DNA from 4 places in the Cupriavidus sp. GW823-FHT07A04 genome. Region 1 is predicted to be linked to each of the others. Evidence: predicted binding sites of a transcription regulator. Region 1 holds the regulator's gene; each other region holds the start of a gene.
The links. The regulator HrcA, encoded in region 1, represses chaperone genes, less so after heat shock. The targets are predictions, from matches to a motif close to TTAGCACTCNNNNNNNNNGAGTGCTAA.
Positions count from the first base shown of each region.

Region 2: a site for HrcA is predicted at 2,409-2,435, ahead of groES (co-chaperone GroES). Genes of this name have one in related genera too.
Region 3: a site for HrcA is predicted at 2,092-2,118, ahead of rpoH (RNA polymerase sigma factor RpoH). Genes of this name have one in related genera too.
Region 4: a site for HrcA is predicted at 1,451-1,477, ahead of groES (co-chaperone GroES). Genes of this name have one in related genera too.

Region 1 is NZ_JBXAHA010000001.1:383,113-387,214, reverse strand. It holds gene hemH (ferrochelatase) at 1-802, opposite strand, end outside; gene hrcA (heat-inducible transcriptional repressor HrcA) at 915-1,952, opposite strand; gene AC1Q7Q_RS01760 (NAD kinase) at 2,067-2,984, shown strand; gene recN (DNA repair protein RecN) at 3,057-4,102, shown strand, end outside.
Region 2 is NZ_JBXAHA010000014.1:32,403-36,504, forward strand. It holds gene AC1Q7Q_RS23885 (metallophosphoesterase) at 1-203, shown strand, start outside; gene groL (chaperonin GroEL) at 342-1,985, opposite strand; gene groES (co-chaperone GroES) at 2,026-2,316, opposite strand; gene AC1Q7Q_RS23900 (zinc-dependent alcohol dehydrogenase family protein) at 2,846-3,850, shown strand; gene AC1Q7Q_RS23905 (LysR family transcriptional regulator) at 3,847-4,102, opposite strand, start outside.
Region 3 is NZ_JBXAHA010000008.1:93,048-97,149, reverse strand. It holds gene AC1Q7Q_RS15420 (heme o synthase) at 1-204, shown strand, start outside; gene AC1Q7Q_RS15415 (SCO family protein) at 353-979, shown strand; gene rpoH (RNA polymerase sigma factor RpoH) at 1,079-1,975, opposite strand; gene AC1Q7Q_RS15405 (pirin family protein) at 2,373-3,248, shown strand; gene ybiB (DNA-binding protein YbiB) at 3,273-4,102, opposite strand, start outside.
Region 4 is NZ_JBXAHA010000015.1:169,225-173,326, reverse strand. It holds gene groL (chaperonin GroEL) at 1-1,007, opposite strand, end outside; gene groES (co-chaperone GroES) at 1,081-1,371, opposite strand; gene AC1Q7Q_RS25625 (phosphatase PAP2 family protein) at 1,727-2,341, shown strand; gene AC1Q7Q_RS25620 (ABC transporter ATP-binding protein) at 2,344-3,006, shown strand; gene AC1Q7Q_RS25615 (ABC transporter permease) at 3,003-3,800, shown strand; gene AC1Q7Q_RS25610 (response regulator) at 3,842-4,102, shown strand, end outside.

The sequences.
Region 1 (4,102 bases):
GCAGCCATTCCGCCTTGCCAAAGCGCGACTGAAAGGTAACCTGGTACTGCCCAGGCTGCAGGCCCAGCGCCTCGCCCAGCAGGCGCCCGGTCTTGAGGCACTCGCAATGGTAGGGATCGCCGAGCTCCAGCGTGCGGCGCGGTACGCCGTGAAACGACAGGATCAGCTTGTCGCCCCGCGCGAAATCCGGCGTGCCATGCTGCGCCCAGTATGCCCCCACCTGCTGGTGCAAGGCGGCAATATAGGCCGGATGGTCGTGGAAATGCTTGACCAGCCGCAGCTCCGGCTGGTTGCGCCACTGCTTGAGTACCCGGAACACCTCGTCGAAGCCCGTCGCCGTGGTGGTGCCGGAGTACTGCGGGTACAACGGAAGCAGCAGGATGCGCTCGGTCCCCTGGCGGCGCAGCGCTTCCAGCACCGAGCCGATCGAGGGATTGCCGTACCGCATGGCGCACGCCACCGTCACCTCATGGCCTTGCTGGTTCAGCAGCAGTTGCAAGGCGTGAGCCTGGCGCTCGGTGTGCACCAGCAGCGGGGAACCCGTCATATGCGCCTCCCGCAGCCAGATCGACTCATACTTCATCGCCGAGGCGCGCGAGCGCAGTGGCACGATGATGCCGTACAGCAGCGGCAGCCACGCCGCGCGTGGGATCTCCACGACGCGCGGGTCGGACAGGAACTGCTTGAGGTAGCTGCCGACCGCCTTCGGCGTTGGCGCATCCGGGGTGCCAAGGTTGATCAGCAGGATGGCCGTGCGCGGCGCCTGGCCATGCTGGTAGGCCGGTTCAGGGGTGAGCGTCATGTAATTTCCGGTGTGGCGGGGCGGCGCGGGCACAGGGCGCGCGGCCGCCAGGTCTCGCCGAGCTTACAGGATGAGGGGAACAGGCAGTTTGTGAGACCGGGCCGGGCCAACACTAGTTCTGGCTGAGCGCGCTGGACAACAAGCGCGCGGTGATGTCGACAATCGGGATCACCCGCTCGTAGGCCATGCGGGTCGGCCCGATCACCCCGAGCGTGCCGACGATCTGGCCGTCGACTTCGTAGGGCGCGGTAATGACCGCCATGTCTTCGAGCGGCACCAGCTTGCTCTCGCCGCCGATGAAGATCTGCACGCCCTGGGCGTGGCTGGAGACATCGAGCAGCTTGAGCAGGCCGGTCTTGTGCTCGAACACGTCGAACAGGCGGCGCAGCTTTTCCATGCTGGAGGACAGGTCTTCCACCTCCAGCAGCTTGCGCTCGCCCGAGATGAAGACGTGGTCGTCCTCCCCCTCGGCCATGGCATTGCTGCCCGCCTCCACCGCGGCCTGCATCAGTTGCGACATATCCATGCGCAGCGCCTGCAGCTCGCCGCGCAGGTGGTCGCGCACATTGTCGAAGCTCATGCCGGCAAAGTGCGAGTTGATGAAATTGGCGGCTTCGACCAGCTGGGACGGGGTGTACGGCAGCTCGGTCTGGATGATGCGGTTCTGCACGTCGCCCTCGGGGGTGACGATGATCAGCAGGATGCGCTTGTCCGAAAGCCGCATGAACTCGACCTGGCGGAACGCCTGGGCGCGCCTGGGGGTCATCACCACACCGGCGAACTGCGACAGGTTGGACAAGGTGTGCGCCGCCGACGTGATCATCCGCTGCGGCCCGAGCTGCTGGCCGTGCAGCTGGCCCCGGATCTTGCCGGTCAGCTCGGCCAGGTTGAGCGCGCCATCCAGCGGCTGGGCGGTCAGCATGGTATCCACGAACAGCCGGTAGCCGCGCGGCGTGGGGATACGCCCGGCCGAGGTATGCGGGCTGGCAATGAACCCCATTTCCTCCAGGTCGGACATCACATTGCGGATGGTGGCCGGAGACAGGTCGAGCCCCGAGTACTTCGACAAGGTCCGTGAGCCCACGGGCTGCCCCTCGGCGATGTAGCGCTCGATGAGGGTTTTGAGAAGCGTTTTCGCACGTTCATCCATGATGTTCCTGATTTTACGCAAGTTTTCACCATTCGGGCGGCTCATCGGCGATCCGGCCCGGCGCCAAGCGCCCTCCTGCTGACAATGGTCACGGCGGTATGGTCTAATCCCGGCATGTCTTCGCTCCCCAAGCCCGGCGCCGCGCGCGCCCCATTTCGCACCGTCGCCCTGATCGGCAGGTACGCCACAGCCGGCATCGAGGGCCCGCTGGAAGAGCTGGCCGCCTGTATCCTCAGGAACGGCCAGGATGTGGTGTTCGAGCGAGACACTGCCCTGGCCACCGGGCTGACCGACTATCCGGCACTGGCGCCCGACGAGATCGGCAAGCATGCCGATGTGGCGGTGGTGCTCGGCGGCGACGGCACCCTGCTGGGCCTGGCGCGCCAACTGGCCGGCTACCCGGTGCCGCTGATCGGCGTGAACCACGGGCGCCTTGGCTTCATGACCGACATCCCCTTGCAGGACGTGCACTCGGTGCTGCCCGACATGCTGGCGGGCCGCTACGAGTCCGAGACCCGCATGCTGCTGGAGTCCCAGGTGGTGCGCGACGATGGCGTGATCTTCTCCGCGCTGGCCTTCAACGACGTCGTGGTCAACCGTTCCGGCATTTCAGGCATGGTCGAGCTGGCGGTGTCGGTGGACGGCCATTTCATGTACAACCAGCGCTCCGATGGCCTGATCGTCTCCACGCCGACCGGCTCGACCGCCTATGCGCTGTCGGCGGGTGGCCCGATCCTGCACCCGACCCTGTCGGGCCTGGTGCTGGTGCCGATTGCCCCGCATGCGCTGTCCAACCGCCCGATCGTGCTGCCGCACGACGCCGAAGTGTCGATCGAGGTCGCCACGGCGCGTGACGCCAGCGTGAACTTCGACATGCAGTCGCTAACCTCGCTCTTGCCCGGCGACCGCATCGTGGTGCGGCGCTCGGCCAAGACCGTCAACCTGCTGCACCCGATCGGCTACAACTATTACGCCACGCTGCGCAAGAAGCTGCACTGGCATGAGTACCCGAGCGAAGACAACCGGCTCTGATCCGCCCCGGCCCGCACCGATCCGGCCCAGATCCGTCCCCTGACATCACCCAGCCCCGACCCGTCGACCACGATGCTGCGCAGCCTGTCCATCCGCGATTTCGTCATTGTCGATACCCTCGACCTCGACTTCTCCCCGGGCTTCACCGTCTTCACCGGCGAGACCGGCGCCGGCAAGTCGATCCTGATCGATGCGCTGGCCCTGGTGCTGGGTGAGCGCGCCGACGCCGGCGTGGTCCGCGAAGGCGCCGCCCGGGCCAGCATCAGCGCCACCTTTTCCACCCCGGCCGGGCTCGACGCCTGGCTGGCCGAACACGATCTCACCGGCGACGAAGGCACGGTGCTGCTGCGCCGCACGGTAGACGCCAGCGGGCGCGGCAAGGCCTTTATCAATGGCGCCGCCGCCACGCTGGGCCAGCTGCGCGACATCGGCGACCGCCTGGTCGATATCCACGGCCAGCATGCCCATCAGCTGCTGCTGCGCCCCGACGCCCAGCGCCTGCTGCTCGATGCCCATGCCGGGCTCACCGCGCAGGCCGGCGCGGTAGCCGAAGCCTGGCGCTCGTGGCGCGCGTGCGTGCGCCAGCGCGAAACCGTCGAGCACCGCTCGCGCGAGATGCAGCTGGAACGCGAGCGTCTCGAATGGCAGGTCGGCGAGCTCGAGAAGCTGGCGCCGCAACCCGGCGAATGGGAAGACATCCAGGCCGAGTACAACCGGCTGTCGCACGCCGCCGGGCTGATCGAGGGCAGCCGCGCCGCGCTCGAGGCGCTGTCCGAGGCCGATGGCTCGGTGCTGTCCGGGCTGAACAGCGTGGTGCAGCGCCTGCGGCAGATGGCTGACGTCGACCCCGCGCTGGGCGACGTACTGGCGGCGCTGGACCCGGCGCTGGTCCAGGTCGAGGAGGCCGCTCACTCGCTCAACCGCTACGTCGACCGGATCGACCTGGACCCCGAACGCTTGCAGGTGGTGGAGGCGCGCATGCAGGCGCTGCACACCACCGCGCGCAAGTACCGGATGCCGCCCGAGCAGCTGCCGGACGAACTGATGGCGCGCCGCCAGCAACTGGACGATCTCCAGTCCGCGCAGGACCTGAACAAGGCGATGGCGCGCGAAGCCGC
Region 2 (4,102 bases), on a different contig from region 1:
ATCTGGTCTCCGCCGGCTTTATCTCGCGCAGGCCGGACCTGGTTGCGCAGGCCGACCTGTGGGTGCACGGCCATACGCATACCGGCTTCGATTACCGCCTGGAAGATGCGCGCGTGGTGTGCAACCCGCGCGGCTATATCCGCCGCAAGACCGGCGAACTGGAGAACCCGGCCTTCGACTGGTGCTACACGGTGGAGCTGTAAGCCTTTCCCGCGACGGCGCCCCTTCGGCCGGTACTGTCGCCCCATAAACAAAAACCCCCGCCGGCTCGCGCCAGCGGGGGTTTTTGCTACTACGGGTGATGCGGGTACAGCAGGCTGCCGTTTGGCAGGCCGGCAGATTTACATCATGCCGTCCATGCCGCCCATGCCGCCCATGCCGCCCGGCATTGCCGGAGCCGAGTCATCCTTCGGCAGTTCGGCAACAGCGCAGTCGGTGGTCAGCATCAGCGATGCGACCGAAGCAGCGTTCTGCAACGCGGTGCGGGTCACCTTGGTCGGGTCCAGCACGCCCATTTCCACCAGGTCACCGTACTCGCCGGTGGCGGCGTTGTAGCCGTAGTTGCCGTTGCCTGCGATAACCTTGGCCACGACGACCGAAGCTTCTTCGCCAGCGTTCAGCACGATCTGACGCAGCGGCTCTTCCATGGCGCGCAGCACGATCTTGATGCCAGCGTTCTGGTCAGCGTTGTCGCCGGTCAGGTTAGCGATGGCAGCGCGAGCGCGCAGCAGGGCCACACCGCCGCCGGGGACAATGCCTTCTTCCACGGCTGCACGGGTTGCGTGCAGTGCATCTTCCACACGTGCCTTCTTTTCCTTCATTTCGACTTCGGTGGCTGCACCAACCTTGATCACTGCAACGCCGCCAGCCAGCTTGGCCACGCGTTCTTGCAGCTTTTCACGGTCGTAGTCCGAGGTCGCTTCTTCGATCTGGGCACGGATTTGCTTCACGCGTGCTTCGATCGAGGCTGCGTCGCCGTGGCCGTCGATGATGATGGTGTTTTCCTTGCCGATTTCGATGCGCTTGGCTTGACCCAGTTCTTGCAGGGTTGCCTTTTCCAGCGTCAGGCCGATTTCTTCAGCGATCACTGCACCGCCGGTCAGGATGGCGATGTCTTCCAGCATGGCCTTGCGGCGGTCGCCGAAGCCCGGAGCCTTGACAGCAGCGGTCTTCAGGATGCCACGGATGTTGTTCACCACCAGGGTCGCCAGGGCTTCGCCTTCGACGTCTTCAGCGATGATCAGCAGCGGGCGGCCCGACTTTGCCACTTGTTCCAGCACCGGCAGCAGGTCACGGATGTTCGAGATCTTCTTGTCGAACAGCAGGACGAACGGGTTGTCCAGGGCGACAACTTGCTTTTCCGGGTTGTTGATGAAGTACGGCGACAGGTAGCCGCGGTCGAACTGCATGCCTTCCACGACTTCCAGCTCGTCGGCCAGCGACTTGCCGTCTTCCACGGTGATCACGCCTTCCTTGCCAACCTTGTCCATCGCTTCAGCGATCAGCTTGCCGATCACTTCGTCGCTGTTGGCCGAGATCGAGCCAACTTGCGCGATTTCCTTGCTGGTGGTGGTGGTCTTGGTCAGCTTCTTCAGCTCTTCAACCGCGTTCACCACAGCCTTGTCGATGCCGCGCTTCAGGTCCATCGGGTTCATGCCGGCGGCAACATACTTCATGCCTTCGCGCACGATCGACTGGGCCAGCACGGTTGCGGTGGTGGTACCGTCACCGGCGTTGTCGCTGGTCTTGGAAGCCACTTCCTTGACCATTTGCGCGCCCATGTTCTGCAGCTTGTCCTTCAGCTCGATTTCCTTGGCCACGGACACGCCGTCCTTGGTCACGGTCGGGCCGCCGAAGCTGCGCTCCAGCACCACGTTACGACCCTTCGGGCCCAGGGTAACCTTGACTGCGTTGGCGAGGATGTTCACGCCTTCGACCATCTTGGCACGGGCGGCGTCGCCGAATACTACGTCTTTAGCTGCCATGTTCTGAATCTCCTAAATCTGTACGAATGGGGTGCGTGGATTACTTGTTCACCACAGCCATGATGTCTTCTTCGCGCATGACCAGCAGTTCCTGGCCATCCACCTTCACGGCCTGGCCGGCATACTTGCCGAACAGCACGCGGTCACCCACCTTGACGTCGAGGACGATCGAAGCGCCCTTGTCGTCCTTCTTGCCGGGGCCCACGGCGAGCACTTCACCTTGATCAGGCTTTTCGGCAGCGTTGTCGGGAATCACGATGCCGGAAGCGGTCTTGGTTTCATTGTCCAGACGCTTCACGATCACGCGGTCGTGCAAAGGACGCAGATTCATACGGACTCCTTGGTACAAAAAGTGATTTCAGGTTCACAAAAATGACCGCCAGCACTGACGGCCAGCAGAATTAGTACGCTGGGAGAGGTCTGTTAGCACTCATGCCCAACGAGTGCTAATTATAGGGACGGGGGGTAGCGTTTTCAAGTCAACGACTTGATACGTGTTTACCCTGGAATTGTGAAAATCGTTATGGAGCCTGGCCGCGCGGCGAAATCTTTATTCGCGTCCTGATGGAATCCGGACGGATTTCGCCGACATGAAAGTTACCCATGAATCACCAGCCCAATGTCTCCGGGTCGGATCATCGTATACCACCCGTGGTGTTGCCTGCGGCACTTTCGCCTGCTGCGCAATGCTCAACGTCACCCACATCCACGGCGACGTGACAAGAAGCCACCCCATTCAAAACTGCATGGCAAGAGTACAGAAGCGTTGATTTACGAGCGCGCCGGCCTGGCCAAGAATGGTCACACCAACCCGTCTCAAACCCCTCGCTAGTTCATCGCCAACCCATCCGGAGCGCATCATGTCCCACCCCACCATGCAGGCCCTCATCGTCGAATCCGCGGGCGCGCCGTTCACGCCCGTCCAGCTTCCCAGGCCAGTGGCCGGCCCCGGCCAGGTACTGGTGCGCATCCTGGCCAGCGGCGTCAACCCGCTCGACACCAAGATCCGCGCCGGCCAGGCGGGGCACGCCCGCCACCCCTTGCCCGCCGTGCTGGGGCTGGACCTGGCCGGCGTGGTCGAAGCCGTGGGCGCGGGCGTGACGGCCTTCGCGCCCGGCGACGAGGTCTATGGCATGACCGGTGGCGTGGGTGGCCTGCAAGGATCGCTAGCGCAGTACGCGGCAGTCGATGCCGACCTGCTCGCGCGCAAGCCCGCCGCGCTGTCGATGCGCGAAGCCGCCGCGTTGCCGCTGGTGTTCATCACCGCGTGGGAAGGCCTGGTCGACCGGGCGCGCGTGCAGCCTGGCCAGAAGGTGCTGGTGCATGGCGGCGCCGGCGGCGTGGGGCATATCGCGGTGCAGATCGCCCACGCGCTTGGGGCGCAGGTATATGCCACGGGCTCGGCCGCGCAGAAGGCGATCATCGAAGGCTATGGCGCCACCGCGATCGACCATGCCGCGACATCAGTCGCGCAGTATGTCGACCAATACACTGCGGGCGAGGGCTTCGACGTGGTCTACGACACGGTGGGCGGCTCGGTGCTGGACAATGCGTTCCTCGCGGCGCGCACCTATGGCGGCCATGTGGTGAGCTGCCTTGGCTGGGGCGTGCACGCGCTGGCGCCGCTATCGTTTCGCGCAGCCACGTATTCGGGCGTGTTCACGCTGATGCCAATGCTCACCGGCAAGGGCCGCGCGCGCCACGGCGAGATCCTGCGCGAAGCGGCGCGGCTGGCCGATGCGGGCAAGCTCTTCGTGCGGCTCGATGCGCGGCACTTCACGCTCGACAGCGCCATCGATGCGCATCGCGCCATCGAGACAGGCACAGCCAAGGGCAAGCTAGTGGTGGAGATTGCCGGGGACTAAGCGTCTGCGCTATTGCCCAGGCGCTCGATGGTTGCATCCAGGAAGGCGCGCAGCCGCCGCAGGCGGCGCAGGTCGCGGTGATAGCCCACCCAGACGTCGCGCCCCGGTGGCGCCTCGCCCAATTCGATGGCCTGCAGCCCGCCCAGGCGCTCGGCCAGCGCGCAGGGCAGGACAGCCAGCCCCGCGCCGGCCGCGCACAGCTTGGCCTGCGCCTCGCGGCTGTTGCTGCCGAATGCCACCCGGGCGTTCGGC
Region 3 (4,102 bases), on a different contig from region 1:
TTTGTGTACGGCATGTGCGGCTATATCTACCTGGCGGCCGCGCTGATCCTGGGGGGCGGGTTCCTGGCCTACTCGTGGAAGATGTATCGCAACTACTCGGATGCGCTGGCGCAACGCACCTTCCGCTTCTCGATCCTGTATCTCTCGCTGCTGTTCGCCGCGCTGCTGGTCGATCACTACTTCAAATTCCTGCCGCAGGCCTGAGCGGGGCGCGCAGGCTTGCGGCATCTTGTCGCGGCCTGCGCGCGTGGCGGCCACGATCGGCGATACTGCGTGTCATCTGTTAATGTGACCTTGTCGCGCCTAGCCGCCTGCCGGGCGGCGCCGGCTCGCCAACACCACCCGAACTCGCATGCCAAACCATTTCCCTTCAGGCTTTCTCCCCACCTTCGCGGCCTTCCGCCGGTTTTGCCTGCTGGCCCTGTGCGCGCTGCTGCTGGCGGCATGCGGCCAGCAGAAGGCTTCCTTCAAGAACGTCGATATCACCGGCGGCAGCGAGTTCGGCAAGGACTTCGTCCTTACCGACCACAACGGCAAGGTGCGCTCCATTGGCGACTTCAAGGGCAAGGCGGTAGTGATGTTCTTCGGCTATACGCATTGCCCTGACGTGTGCCCGACCACCATGGCCGAGCTCAAGGCGGTGATGGAACAACTGGGACCGGACGCCGACAAGGTGCAGGTGTTGTTCGTTACGGTGGATCCGGAGCGTGATACGCAGGCGCTGCTGGCGCAGTATGTGCCGGCCTTCGATCCGCGCTTCCTGGGCATGCGCCCGGCCGACGATGCCGCGCTGCAGAAGGTTGCGAAGGACTTCAAGGTGTTCTACGCCAAGGTGCCGGGCACGTCCCCGAATAACTACACCATGGATCACTCGGCGGGCAGCTATGTGTTCGACCCGAGCGGCAAGCTGCGCCTGTTTATCCGCCACGGCCAGGGGCCGGAGCCGATCGTGCACGACCTCAAGCAACTGCTGTCCTGATGCTGTCATGAGGCGGGCCGCCGGCGCGAAGCCGGCAGGCAAAATAAAACAGGGCCGGTCGCGAGACCGGCCCTGTTCTACTTTTGGTGCGCTTAAGCCTTAGGCAAAGGCCTGCAGCGCACCCTTCATCTTCTTCATCGCCGCGGTTTCGATCTGGCGGATGCGTTCGGCGGAAACGCCGAATTCGTCAGCCAGTTCGTGCAGCGTGGAGCCGCCCGAGCCGTCGTCGTTGACCTGCAGCCAGCGCGCCTCGATGATGCGGCGGCTACGGTCGTCGAGCTTGGACAGCGCTTCTTCCAGGCCTTGCACCTGCAGGCGGTCGTGGCGCTGCGCCTCGATCACGCGGGTGGGCTCGTTGTGGTTGTCGGCCAGGTAGGCGATGGGCGCGAAATCCTCTTCGCCATCGTCGATCTGCCCTTCGAGCGCCAGGTCGCCGCCCGACAGGCGGGTTTCCATCTCCATCACTTCTTCCGGCTTGACGTTCAGCTCGCGCGCAACCGCGTCGATCTGTTCCGGCGTGAAGGTATGGGCACCTTGCTTGTGGCTGCGCAGGTTGAAGAACAGCTTGCGCTGAGCCTTGGTGGTAGCCACCTTGACCATGCGCCAGTTCTTCAGCACGTATTCGTGGATCTCGGCCTTGATCCAGTGCATCGCATAAGACACCAGCCGCACGCCCTGATCCGGGTCGAAGCGCTTCACGGCCTTCATCAGGCCGATATTGCCTTCCTGAATCAGGTCTGCATGGGGCAGGCCATAGCCGAGGTACTGGCGGGCGATGGACACCACCAGGCGCAGGTGCGACAGCACCATGCGGCGCGCCGCATCGACGGAGTCGTGCTCGCGCAACTCGCGCGCGAGCCGCTGCTCTTCCTCGGGGGTAAGCAGGGGAATACGGTGGACAGCCTGGATATAGCTGTCGATATTTCCCAGCGTTCCGGGAAAGGTCAGCGCAAACGTCCCGGCGCCTTGTGGCACCGCAGGCAGACGGTTGGTCATTTGGGTTTGGTCAGCAGATAGGACTGCGTTCACTCGATGGCTCCTTTCGCATCCGGCGGGTGGGTTGCCCGCGTGTGCGGCCCTTTTCGGGGTCTCGCACTGCATTGCAACACATATTAGCACTCAAGCCGGGGGACTGCTAAGTTGGAGTGCCAATAGGGTTGATAGTTCCTGATAATCGAATGGTTCTTCTACATAGTATTTTATTCCGACATCTTGCAGGATGTGACGAGGCCACTATCTCACGCGGGTACGCGAACGATCCGACAGTGGTTAGAGGGCTGATGCCCCTGCCGGTTCTGTCGCCAGTTGAGATGCTGTGTTTCGCTAGCAGCTACACTCTTTTCATTTGTCTCAGTGGCGCTGAGCGTCAGCATCGACCAAATCGGGGAATATCATGTCTGCTATCGAGCACTTGCTAAAGCCGCACACCCGTGACCTCGGCGACTTTGCCGTGAGCCGTCTGCTGCCCGCCGCGGCAACCCAGACTGTCGGCCCATTCATCTTCTTCGACCACATGGGCCCGGTGGCCATGCCGCCAGGGGAAGGCGCCGATGTGCGCCCGCATCCCCACATCGGCCTGGCCACGGTCACCTACCTGTTCGAGGGCGAGATCCTGCACCACGACAGCCTCGGCAGCAAACAGGTCATCAGGCCGGGCGACGTGAACTGGATGACGGCTGGCAGCGGCATTGCGCACTCGGAGCGCTCGCCCCAGTCCGCCCGCGATGCCGGGCCGCGCCTGCACGGCATCCAGACCTGGGTGGCGCTGCCCAAGGAGCACGAGAACGTCGAGCCGTCCTTTCATCACCATCCGGCCGCGACGCTGCCCAAGCTGGAGCGCCCTGGCGTACGCATGACGGTGATTGCGGGCGATGCATTCGGCGCCGAGGCGCCGGTGAAGGTGTTTAGCCGCACGCTCTACGTGGCCATTGAGCTCGAGGCGGGCGCCAGCCTGGAGATTCCGGCGGAGCACGCCGAGCGCGGCATCTACCCGGTGGACGGCACCATCGCCCTGGACGGCGAAGTGTTGCCCGAGCGGCACCTGGCGGTGCTGGTGCCGGGCCAGCCGGTGACGTTGACGGCGCAGGTGGCGTCGCGCGTGATGCTGCTCGGCGGCGACCCGACCGATGGCCATCGCTTTATTTTCTGGAATTTCGTTGCCAGCACCAAGGAAGCGATCGAAGCAGCCTCCCAGCGCTGGGAAGATGACCAGTTCCCGCGCGTGCCGGGCGAGAACGATCGCATTCCGCTTCCACAGCGCAAGCGCTAAAGGCGCCTGCCTGGCGGGCGACGCTCAGACCGGGCTGGCCCAGGCCACGCGCGTGCCTTGCTGCAGGCAGTCGCGGATGGCGTCGATCTGCGTGGCGATCGGGGCAGGCACAGGCGCCTCGCCGTCCAGCACGAGGCGGATCCAGGCCGCGGTCTGGTCCACGTCACTGCCGGGCGGCAATTCCGGTACTTCAACGATGGAGCCCGACGTCGGGTCGACCAAGGTGCGTTGATGCCCGTCGTGCAGCCAGTCGATGCGGCTGTTGCGCCGGGCGTCCGCCACCACCTCGCCCTCTGTGCCTCGCGCCAGCAGCACATTGGCGGGCTCGCGCGAGAAATAATCGGTCAGGGTTTCGCGGTACTCGGGGTGGGTGTAGCTATACAGCCGCAGCGCCTCGGCCGGGCCGTGCGCGCCCACAGGCTGCAACATCTTGACCACCGTATGCGCAGAGTTGCGCAAGCCGATCTGCATGCGCTTGTCCAGCATCCGGGCCAGCGCCGGCGACAGCACGTCGATCGGCAGCACTGCCAGCGGGCCGGGCTGGGCATCCCTGCCGCGCAACTGGGATTCGGCCTGCGCCACGGAGCTGCAAGGCACGATGCCCAGCGCCTCGAACAGCGAGATGCTGGTGACGCGCCCGTTGAACTGGCGGGAGCCGTGCACCAGTACCGGAATGCCCTCGCGCGCCAGCAGCAACGCCAGCAGTGGCACCAGGTTAGGCTGTTTGCGCGCGCCGTTATAGCTGGGGATTGACACCACGACGCGGTCCGCCGGGCCGGCCAGCGGCAGGCAATGCGCGTGCGCGGCATCGAGCATCCCGGCCAGCTCGTGCGGGGCCTCGCCCTTGATGCGAT
Region 4 (4,102 bases), on a different contig from region 1:
GCGCCATCGATGATGATGGTGTTCTCCTTGCCGATTTCCACGCGCCCCGCCTGGCCCAGTTGCTCCAGCGCGATCTTTTCCAGAGACAGCCCGACCTCTTCCGACACCACCTGGCCGCTGGTCAGGATCGCGATGTCTTCCAGCAGTGCCTTGCGGCGGTCGCCAAAGCCGGGGGCCTTGACCGCGGCGGCCTTCAGGATGCCGCGGATATTGTTGACCACCAGCGTGGCGAGTGCCTCGCCCTCCACGTCCTCGGCCACGATCAGCAGCGGACGTCCGGCCTTGGCCACCTGCTCCAGCACGGGCAGCAGGTCGCGGATGCTGGAGATCTTCTTGTCCACCAGCAGCAGGTAGGGTTGCTCGAGCACCGCCACCTGCTTGTCGGGGTTGTTGATGAAATACGGCGACAGGTAGCCACGGTCGAACTGCATGCCCTCCACCACTTCGAGCTCGTCTTCCAGCGACTTGCCGTCTTCCACCGTGATCACGCCTTCCTTGCCGACCCGGTCGATGGCCTGGGCGATACGCTCGCCGATGGCGCTTTCGCCGTTGGCGGAGATGGTGCCGACCTGCGCGATCTCGCGGCTGGTGGTGGTGGGCTTGCTGATGCGGCGCAGCTCTTCAATGGCCGCCGTCACCGCCTTGTCGATGCCGCGCTTCAGGTCCTGCGGATTGAGCCCGGCCGCGACGTACTTGACGCCCTCCCGCACGATGGCCTGCGCCAGTACGGTAGCGGTGGTGGTGCCGTCGCCGGCGTTATCGCTGGTGCGGGAAGCGACCTCCTTGACCAGCTGCGCGCCGATGTTCTGCAGCTTGTCCTTGAGCTCGATCTCCTTGGCCACGGAGACGCCGTCCTTGGTCACGGTAGGGCTGCCGAAGCTGCGCTCCAGCACCACGTTGCGGCCCTTGGGGCCCAGCGTCACCTTGACCGCATTGGCGAGAATATTGACGCCTTCGACCACCTTGGCGCGGGCCACGTCGCTGAACACTACATCTTTTGCTGCCATTGCTGTCTGTCCTGTCTTGATTGTCGGGTTCGTTCGGGAAACACTGGATCGATGCTGGCGGACACGCGGCGATTCAGCGCTCGACCACCGCCAGGATGTCTTCCTCGCGCAGCACCAGGAGTTCGTCGCCGTCGACCTTCACCGCCTGGCCTGCATACTTGCCGAACAGCACCCGGTCGCCCGCGCGCAGGTCCAGTGCAATGCGTTCGCCGGCTTCGTTGCGCCGGCCCGGGCCGACGGCGATCACCTCGCCCTGGTCCGGCTTTTCGGCGGCGCTGTCGGGAATGACGATGCCGGATTGCGTGCGGGTTTCGTTGTCGGACCGTTTGACGAGAACGCGGTCGTGCAGTGGGCGAAGGCTCATGCTGGCTCCAGAAGGAAAGGAAGAGAGAAGTTCGTTGGCGGCGGATGCCAGTGCCGACGGTGGCACTGCGGGCTGGCAATCAGCACTCGATGCCGGTGAGTGCTGAGTATAGAAAGCACCGCCATGCGCGGCCAACTGATCGTTTCGCATTTGCTTAGAATGCGCGCCTGACAGCGCGCCTGACGTGGCGAGCACATCGGGTTCCCACCCACGCTGCCTTGCGCGACCCGCATGATTTACCCGGGTCCACGACGTCGGCATGGAGCGGGCCGGGCACGGCCAGCCGGCCAGCCTTAAGCGTTTCTTAAGCCGTTGTGCCCTATCCTTGCCGCATCGCCAGAATCCAACGTTCCCGATGCCGACGCTCCTTGCCCTGAACCTCACGCTGTTCCAGCGCCTGAACGCCCCCGCTGGGCTGTCTGGCGCCGGCCTCTGGGTGGCCGCTTTCCTTGCCGAGGGACTGATCGCAGCCGCGCCGCTGGTGCTGGCCGCGGGCTGGCTGCGCGCGCGGCCGGGTGAGCGCCAGATGGTGACGAGCGCACTGGCGGCCGTGGCGCTGGGCGGGCTCTGCTCGACCCTGTTCGGCCTGCTGCTGCCGATGCCGCGGCCCTTCATGGCGGGCGTCGGGCATACCTACCTGGCGCATGCCGCCGACCCCTCCTTCCCGAGCGACCACGTCACGCTGCTGGCCACGCTGGCCTTCGTCCTGCTGCGCGCGCCCGGCAGGGCCCAGCGCCTGAGCGGTACCGGCTTGCTGGTAGCCGCGGCACTAACGGGCTGGGCCCGCGTCTTCCTCGGCGTACACTTTCCACTGGACATCGTCGGCGCATTTGCGATAGCGGCATGCTGCGCGGCCGTGACTACGTCTGCCTTCACGCGCCCGCTGCTTGCCGCTGTCACTGTGCGCGCGGAGCAGCTTTACCGCCACCTGCTGGCCTACCCCATCGCACGCGGATGGCTCAACCCATGACAATGGCTGACACGATGCCGCCCCTTGCCACCGTTGGCGCCCTGCCGTCAACGCGCGGTGCCGACGCCAGCCTGGACATCAGCGGCCTCGAAGGCGCCGGCCGCGGGCCGTTCAGCCTCACCGTCGCGCCCGGCAGTTGCGTGATCCTGTCCGGCGCTTCCGGCGCGGGCAAGAGCCTGCTGCTGCGCATGATTGCCGATCTCGATCCCAATCGCGGGCAGGTCCGGCTAGGCCATACCCCGCGCGAGAGCATGAGCGGTCCGGCCTGGCGGCGCCAGGTCATGTACGTGGCGGCCGAGTCCGGCTGGTGGGGCGACGACGTGCTTGAACATATGACGGACGTGCCGGCTGCCCAGGCGCTGCTGGCGCGGCTGCGCTTGCCCGCGGACATCCTGCAGGCGCCCGTGAGCCGCCTGTCCACCGGCGAGCGCCAGCGCCTCGCGCTGATCCGCGCGCTGGTGCGCCGTCCGCGCTTCCTGCTACTGGATGAGCCAACCTCCGCGCTGGACGCCGAGACCACGCTGGCCGTCGAAGCGCTGCTGCACGACTGCAAGGCACAGGGGCTGGGGCTGCTGATCGTCTCGCACAATCCCGCGCAGGCGGCACGCCTGCAGGACCGGCACTATCGCCTCGGCGCCGCCGGGCTGGAAGCGGTGCCGGCATGAGCCCGATCCCGCTCACAGCCTATGACCTGGCGCTGGCCAGCCTGCTGGTGCTAGCCGGCGCGGGCGCCTCGCTGGTGATGTCGCTGGACGTGCACCGCAACCTGCTCTGGGCCGCCGGCCGCATGGTGGTGCAACTGCTGCTGGTCGGGCTGGTGCTGCGCACGGTGTTTGGCTTGTCGTCGCCGCTGGTGACCGCGTTGACGGTAGCGGCCATGATCGCGGCAGCCGCCCGCGAGGTGGGCAGCCGGCAGGAGCGCCGCCTGGCGGGGCCCTGGCACGCGCTGATCGGCGCCGCCGCCGTGAGCCTGCCGACGCTGCTGGTGACCGTGCTGGCGCTGACCACGGCCTTGCGCCCGACGCCCTGGTACGACGCCCGCCACGCGATCCCGCTGGCCGGCATCATCCTGGGCAATGTGATGAACGCCGCGAGCCTGGCGCTCAATGGCGCCTTTACCGCGGTCTGGCACCAGCGCGCCGCCATCGATGCACGCCTGGCGCTTGGCGACGACCGCCAGGCGGCGCTGCGCGTGATCGTGCGCCAGGCGGTGCGCAGCGGCATGCTGCCCACCATGAACACCATGGCGGCGGCCGGCATCATCACCATGCCAGGCATCATGACCGGCCAGATCCTGGCCGGGATGGACCCGATCGCCGCGGCCCGGTACCAGATCCTGCTGATGTTCCTGCTTGCCGGTGGCAGCATGCTGGGCGTGATCCTGGCCGCCACGCTGGCGGTCCGGCGCCTGACCGACCACCGCCACCGCTTGCGCCTGGACCGGCTGCAACGCCGTTGACCCCAAGGCACCCACTCATCACCAACCAAGGAATCCATGCCATGCGCCTGCTGCTGGTGGAAGACGACCCGATGATCGGCGAAAGCGTAGAGGAAGGCCTGCGGGCCGAAGGCTACGCGGTCGACTGGGTCAGGGATGGCCGCCTCGCCGATGCCGCGCTGGCCGCCAATGCGCCCGGCACCTACGACGCCGTGCTGCTCGACCTTGGCCTGCCCGGCCGCTCCGGCGAGGCGGTGCTGCGGCAACTGCGCGCCCGCGGGCTGGCGCTGCCGGTGCTGATCCTGACCGCGCGCGACGCCACC